3 regions of the Priestia sp. YIM B13489 genome follow, and region 2 is predicted to be linked to each of the others. Evidence: riboswitches for the same ligand, from Rfam matches in the RefSeq annotation. Region 2 holds a riboswitch; each other region holds the start of a gene.
The links. A riboswitch is a leader RNA that binds a small molecule or an ion and turns the genes downstream of it on or off. The one in region 2 is predicted to bind cobalamin.

Region 1 (2,328 bases), on a different contig from region 2:
AGCAGTAGGCGGTATTACTGCGATGAATGAATCGGTAGATACCCTTATTGTGATTCCAAACGACCGCTTGCTTGAAATTGTCGATAAAAAGACGCCTATGCTTGAAGCATTCCGTGAAGCAGATAATGTTCTTCGCCAAGGTATTCAAGGTATTTCAGATTTAATCGCTGTTCCGGGGCTGATTAACCTTGACTTTGCTGATGTAAAAACAATCATGTCTAATCAAGGATTTGCGCTTATGGGTATCGGACGAGCTTCTGGATCAGACCGGGCAATTGAAGCAGCGAAAAAAGCGATTTCTAGTCCGCTGCTAGATGCATCGATTGATGGAGCAAGAGGCGTGCTGTTGAACATTACGAGCGGCAGCAGCCTGAGTCTTTACGAAGTACAGGAAGCAGCAGATATTGTCACGTCTGCTTCTGATCAGGACTTAAATATGATTTTTGGGTCCGTGATTAATGAAGATTTAAAGGACGAAATGATGGTAACCGTTATTGCTACTGGATTTGATGATGAAGATGTTTCACCATCAGCTTCTACTTCTAGAGTTTCAAGAGCACGCTACTAAATTAAATAACCAGTTTTTATGGTGGCAATTGTTTTTCAATTGCCTTAAAAGGGAATCCGGTGCAAATCCGGAGCGGTCCCGCCACTGTAACAAGGAGCCTTATGTCAAAAAGCCACTGTCTATTTAGAGACGGGAAGGCGGTATAAGGCAATGACTTGAAGCCAGGAGACCTGCCATAAATCGCAGCACACAATAACCTACGAGGATAGGGAGGTGTTTTGGCAGAATCAAAAATAAGATAAACAAGGGATACGTTTATCTGAATTTGTTTTGAAGACAAGCACTTCTTTTTAGAAGTGCTTTTTTTGTGTATTAAAATAGAAGGTGGAAAAATCAATGATAAATAATAAAAAACTCGTATCTATGATATTTCTTGTGTTACTTTGCCTCACTGCTTGCGCTCCTAATGAAGAGAGCATAAGTATAAAAGAAAGAAAGAAAACGGATAAAAGTGTGACGTTTTTATTTAATTTTACATCTGCAACGCTTGATCCTCATACGGATGATAATTATACAGCAGTTCGTGCGGGAGTAGGGGAGACGCTTGTTAAAATCAGCAATGATTTAAAAATAAAGCCCTGGCTTGCTGAAAAGTGGAAAACGGAAGATAACGGTCTTACGTGGACATTTACGATAAGAAAGAATATTACGTTTCAAAATGGTAAAGCGCTAGATGCAAATGCCGTTAAGTCTTCTCTTCAAAGAACGATAGATCAAAGTTATGCGATGAAAAACGCTTTAAATATTAAAGAAATCAAAGCGAACGGTCATGCGCTGACAATTACATTAAAAGAACCAATGCCTAAATTTCCTTCTGAGTTAGTGCATCCAAACACAGCTATTATAGATGTTGATGTTTCTAATATAGCTAAGAAGCCTATTGGCACAGGTCCATTTCAAGTTTTGACTTTCGATCAAGGAAATCAAGTGAAGTTAGAAAGATATGAACATTATTGGAATGGGAAAGTAAAATTGAAAAATGCGATCTTTGCATTTAACGAAGATGCTAATGCGCGAGTTGCGGCTCTTCAGTCCGGAACAGCCGATATTATTTATCGTCCGCCTTTAGAAAGTTTGGGCACTTTACAAACAGATCCGTCTTTTAAGGTAAGTGGAGTACCCAGTGTGCGTACACATTTATTACTTTATAATCAAACCAATGACGCATTAAAAGACGAAAATGTAAGAAAAGCTATCGATACCTTACTGAACCGAAAAGAAATTGTCAGCAGCATCATGAACAATCAAGCGGCAGCAGCTCGAGGTCCATTTTTATCCCAATTTCCTTTTGCTGATAATAATGCTAATGAGCAAAGAGGTATGCCATCTGCTAAAAAATATTTAGAGAAAGCAGGCTATCAAATTAAAAATGACAAAACAATCAAAAATGGAAAGCCATTATCGCTCTCTCTTGTCACATACAGCTCTCTGCCAGAACTTCCTTTGATTGCTCAGCTTATACAGTCTAATGCGAAAGAGTTAGGAATTACTATTAAGATTCATCTCGTTGAGGACAGCGATGAATATGTAATGGCAAAAGACGATTGGGATTTAGCACTGTACAGTCTTATCACTGCACCTAGAGGAGATGCAAGCTATTATTTAAGTACGAACTATTTGCCGGGCGGTGGTTTAAATGCCAGCCGGATTGATGATGAGAAGCTAACAAAAATGATTCAGCAGTTAAATTTAACCGTAGATGACGCAAAGCGAGATCAGTTAGCTAAGCAAGCAACCGCTTTGATTAATGCAGAAATGCT
Region 2 (2,328 bases):
AATGCAAAAGACCTTAAAAAACCTTTTAAATTAAAAGGCATGAGCGTTATTGCTCCTGTTTCATTTATTTTCTGTTCATACATCGTATATTGGTCAGGGTGGACGACAATTTCTTGGCTGCTAGGATCACAGCTTCTAATGGTTGTTATCTACGTAGCGTTTAAGAAATACGTACCAACTGACGTTGTAAAATTTGCACAGCAGCTTAAATCTGCTTGGTGGCTAGTTGCTTATTATATTATTATGCTTGTTATCTCTTATCTAGGTTCATTTGGTGGAGGACAAGGTGTGCTAAGCAACCCGCTTGACTTAATTTTAATTGCCCTTGTTTCACTTGGTATTTTCTACTGGGCGAAATACACAGGTTTACCAAAAGCAGTTATCGATACAGATGATTAATAAAAAACACGGCATGAATTCATGCCGTGTTTTTTATTTGTAGAGCTACTTACTCTATTTATTTATTTATTTATCAAACAGCCATGTTTTTAAAATAGCAGCATACTCACGAAAGTAGGCTTGAAGTTTAATTGAATTTGGTGTTTTTGCACCTAAAGGATAAACGTCAAAGCCTTGACGTTTGGCAATAATAGAGGCGCGAAATAAATGAAAATCACTGCTAACAAGTACGACTTTTTTGTGTTGAATATCAACTTTCTGTTTAGTAAAAGTAAAATTCTCAAAAGTAGAAGTTGACTGATCTTCTTTTATAATTCGATTCTTCTTAATTCCTTCTTTCCGCAGAAAACGATAGGCTGCCTCTGCTTCAGAAATTTCTTCATCGGATCCTTTTCCGCCCGTTACGATAACTTTTGTTTGTTGATTTGCTTGTAAATAAGATAAGGCCGTCTTTACTCGTTCTTTTAAACTAGGAGACATTTGGTCACCATCTACTTTAGAACCTAAAATGAGCACATAATCTGCGTTTTGTGGAACAGGCTTGTGAGCAGTTTGATACATACAAAAAGATGTGATTGCTATATAAAGAACAAACACGCTGATAAAGACATAAATGATTTTTTTCTTCAACTGTGAGCACCTTCCTAGCTATTCCATAAGATGTTTGGAAAATAATTGTTATTATAGCATACGAGACCCAAATAAGTATAAACACAGTAATATATAATAATAGAAGAAAATCGTTATTGTGAATGGTTATAAAATTCGTTACAATAAAGAATAAATGATTTTAAAAGTGCCTCTAAGGAGGATAATAGGGAAATCGGTGTAAATCCGGTGCAGCCCCCGCTACTGTAAATGTGGATGAACCTGCAAAGACCCACTAGTCAAACTAGGAAGGGTGCAGAAGTAAAATGAAGCATAAGCCAGGAGACCTGCTTTTAAAAACCCCTTATTTTTCGGTGGGAGAAATAAGTCAAGACAATGTGTTAATGAGCGCATGACCAAACCTTGACTTTTACAGTTAAGGTTTTTTTATGTGGTAGGGAGTGGAAAAAGTGAAAAAAGGAAAACCGCTTATGATTCAAGGAACGCACTCAGACGCTGGAAAAAGCATGATTGCTACAGCATTTTGCCGTATTTTTAAAGAAGACGGCTATCAAACTGCACCGTTTAAATCGCAAAATATGGCGCTTAATTCATACATTACAATGGATGGAAAAGAAATTGGCAGAGCGCAAGGAATTCAAGCAGAAGCGGCTGGAGTAGAAGCAACAACCAATATGAACCCTATTTTAATTAAACCTACTCGTGATCATGAATCTCAAATAGTTGTTCACGGAAAACCGCTACGTAATATGTTTGCTTTTCAGTATCGGCAAGAATTTTTTAATGAAGGTTTGAACGTTATCACGGAAGCTTATAAAGAGCTGGCCAATCATTATGATCGAATTGTGATTGAAGGCGCTGGAAGTCCTGCCGAAGTCAATTTGAACGATCGAGAACTCGTAAATATGCGCGTTGCAAAAATAGCAGAAGCGCCTGTTGTGTTAGTAGGAGATATTGATAAAGGTGGCGTTTTCGCGAGCCTAGTGGGTACTCTTCAATTGCTTCCAGATGAACACAAGTCTAGAGTTATCGGAGTGTTAATTAATAAATTCCGAGGAGATTTAGAACTTTTAAAACCAGGGTTGAAGTGGTTTGAAGAATACACGGGTGTTCCGGTTCTAGGAGTTATTCCTTATATGAACAACGTGGAAATTGATGCGGAAGATTCGTTATCACTTAGAAATTACTCAACGCTTGTGAATCCCTTAAAAGAAATTGATATTGCGGTCATCTCGTACCCGCGCATCTCAAATTTTACAGACATCGATCCTTTAAGCTTAGAAGAAGACTGTCACGTGAGGCTTGTAACCAAGCCGTCGC
Region 3 (2,328 bases), 1.3 Mb from region 2:
AAATCGGGCGAGTTGGCGGAATGTCCGTAGCAAAGCAAATTCATAATTTATGCGCCCAGCATGGTGTAAAACTTTGGGTTGGAGGAATGTTAGAAGCAGGGATTTCACGAGCTCATAACATTGCCCTTGCCACACTGCCTTCTTTCACGATACCAGGTGATATTTCTGCGTCGTCTCGCTATTGGGAAAAAGATATTATTAAGCCCGAAGTAGAGGTAGAAGCCGGAGTAATAAAGGTGAAGGGAAAACCGGGGATAGGATACGATATTGATAAAAAGTTTATCAAAACAATCACAGCATTTGAAAAAGAATACAAATAATTAACAACCGTTTTTTGATGAAAAACGGTTTTTTTATTGAGGTTGTCAATGTTTAGTAGAAAAATAGGACAAATTTTTTAAAAAGAGCACATTGTTCCATCAAGCGTGTCAAAACATGTTATGATGGAATAGTTTGATGAAAAAAGTCGAAGAGTTTTATCGTAAAAAACAAAATTATTTTTGAAAATAGGTTGATAGTTTTCTAAGTTGTCCTATATAATGTGTTTATAACATAACACAATATGTTGTTTTGAAATCCATAATAAAATACTATATTTTGTGTTTTCCAGTGAAAAAGGTGTCTGATAAAAAGACTTAAAAGGGAATTTGGTGAAAATCCAAAGCTGTCCCCGCAACTGTGAATGCTGATGAAATAAGGAAATCCACTGTGAGTAAACATCATGGGAAGGCCTTAAAGTAAAAAGAAGCATAAGTCAGGAGACCTGCCTTTTTTATGTCGTTTTATCTTCTTCGGGAGGTGAGAGGGTAGAGCGAGGATTGAGAAAAGACTTAGTGTCTTCTTCTATCTTCGTTCTATTCGCTCACCGAGGTACGGTGAGCGATTTTTTATTTTGAAGTGAAGAGAGGAGCCATATTTATGGTGAATACATTAAAGCCTACAATTCTACATGAATTAACTGCATATATTGAACGTTTAAAAAAAGAATTTACGCAGCTTGATTTTTCTTTGTATGAGGAAAAGGTTATTCAAACTGTTACAGTAAAGGAAAATATGACGGACGAAAAGGTTGCAAACGTCCTAATTTTGGCAGCCTTAGAGCGTATTTCAATGGAAGAACCCGATTGGACGTACGTAGCGGCAGACGTCTACTTAAACGAACTATATCGAAAAGCAGCGGACAACCGAGGTTACGATAAAAAAGAGAAGTACGGTTCGTTTTATCAGCTTATTCAAGAACTAACAAAAATCGGCATTTATAATAAGCAGCTATTAAAAACATATACAGAAGAAGAAATTAATGAAATTGCTTCAGTCATTATTCCTGAACGCGATCGTTTATTTACATACATTGGATTGTTGACATTAGCAGATCGCTATTTAGCGACATCACATGATAAGCGCGTATACGAATTACCGCAAGAACGTTTTCTTATCATTGCTATGACGCTGATGTCTCAAGAAAAGAAAGAAAATCGAACAGCATTAGTAAAAGAAGCGTATTGGGCGCTTTCTAGTCTATATATGACGGTTGCCACACCAACACTTTCAAACGCAGGAAAGAGCTACGGACAGCTATCTAGCTGCTTTATTGATACGATTGATGACAGCTTACGCGGTATTTATGATAGCAATACAGATTTGGCCACGCTTAGTAAAAATGGAGGCGGAATTGGTGTCTACCTCGGTCATATTAGAAGCCGAGGAAGTGATATAAAAGGTTTTAAAGGCGTATCATCAGGAACAATTCCATGGATGAAACAGCTAAATAATACGGCTGTAAGTGTCGATCAGCTAGGTCAACGACAAGGAGCTATTGCCGTATATTTAGACGTATGGCACAAAGACATCTTTTCATTCTTAGACGCGCGTTTGAACAATGGTGACGAACGTCAGCGCACGCATGATTTATTCACTGGCGTATGTTTGCCAGATTTGTTTATGGAAAAAGTAGAGGCACGTGAAGACTGGCACTTATTCGATCCTCACGAAGTTCGTACGCTGATGGGCTACTCGTTAGAAGATTTTTATGATGAAGAAGAAGGCAGCGGTTCGTTCCGCACTCGTTACGCTGAGTGTGTAAATAATGAACAGCTTTCAAGAGAAACAGTACCTGCTATTGAAATCTTCAAGCGTATTATGCTTTCCCAGCTTGAAACCGGAACGCCTTATATGTTTTATCGTGATACGGTTAACCGAGCTAATCAAAACCGCCACGAGGGCATGATCTACTGCAGCAACTTATGTACAGAAATTACGCAAAACCAAAGCACAACGGTCGTAACAGAGGAAATTACAGAAGACGGAAAAATTATTATTACAAAGAAT

Region 1: linked by a shared signal. The riboswitch ahead of nikA (nickel ABC transporter substrate-binding protein) and the one ahead of ACFX4W_RS22710 (cobyric acid synthase) in region 2 are both predicted to bind cobalamin.
Region 3: linked by a shared signal. The riboswitch ahead of ACFX4W_RS15910 (ribonucleoside-diphosphate reductase subunit alpha) and the one ahead of ACFX4W_RS22710 (cobyric acid synthase) in region 2 are both predicted to bind cobalamin.

The regions. Positions count from the first base shown of each region.
Region 1 is NZ_JBHZOQ010000036.1:278,174-280,501, forward strand. Features, by position in the region: gene ftsZ (cell division protein FtsZ) at 1-568, shown strand, start outside; cobalamin riboswitch at 571-760, shown strand; gene nikA (nickel ABC transporter substrate-binding protein) at 905-2,328, shown strand, end outside.
Region 2 is NZ_JBHZOQ010000053.1:3,282,776-3,285,103, reverse strand. Features, by position in the region: gene ACFX4W_RS22720 (APC family permease) at 1-399, shown strand, start outside; gene ACFX4W_RS22715 (YdcF family protein) at 466-1,029, opposite strand; cobalamin riboswitch at 1,177-1,356, shown strand; gene ACFX4W_RS22710 (cobyric acid synthase) at 1,449-2,328, shown strand, end outside.
Region 3 is NZ_JBHZOQ010000053.1:1,982,970-1,985,297, forward strand. Features, by position in the region: gene menC (o-succinylbenzoate synthase) at 1-320, shown strand, start outside; cobalamin riboswitch at 600-785, shown strand; gene ACFX4W_RS15910 (ribonucleoside-diphosphate reductase subunit alpha) at 919-2,328, shown strand, end outside.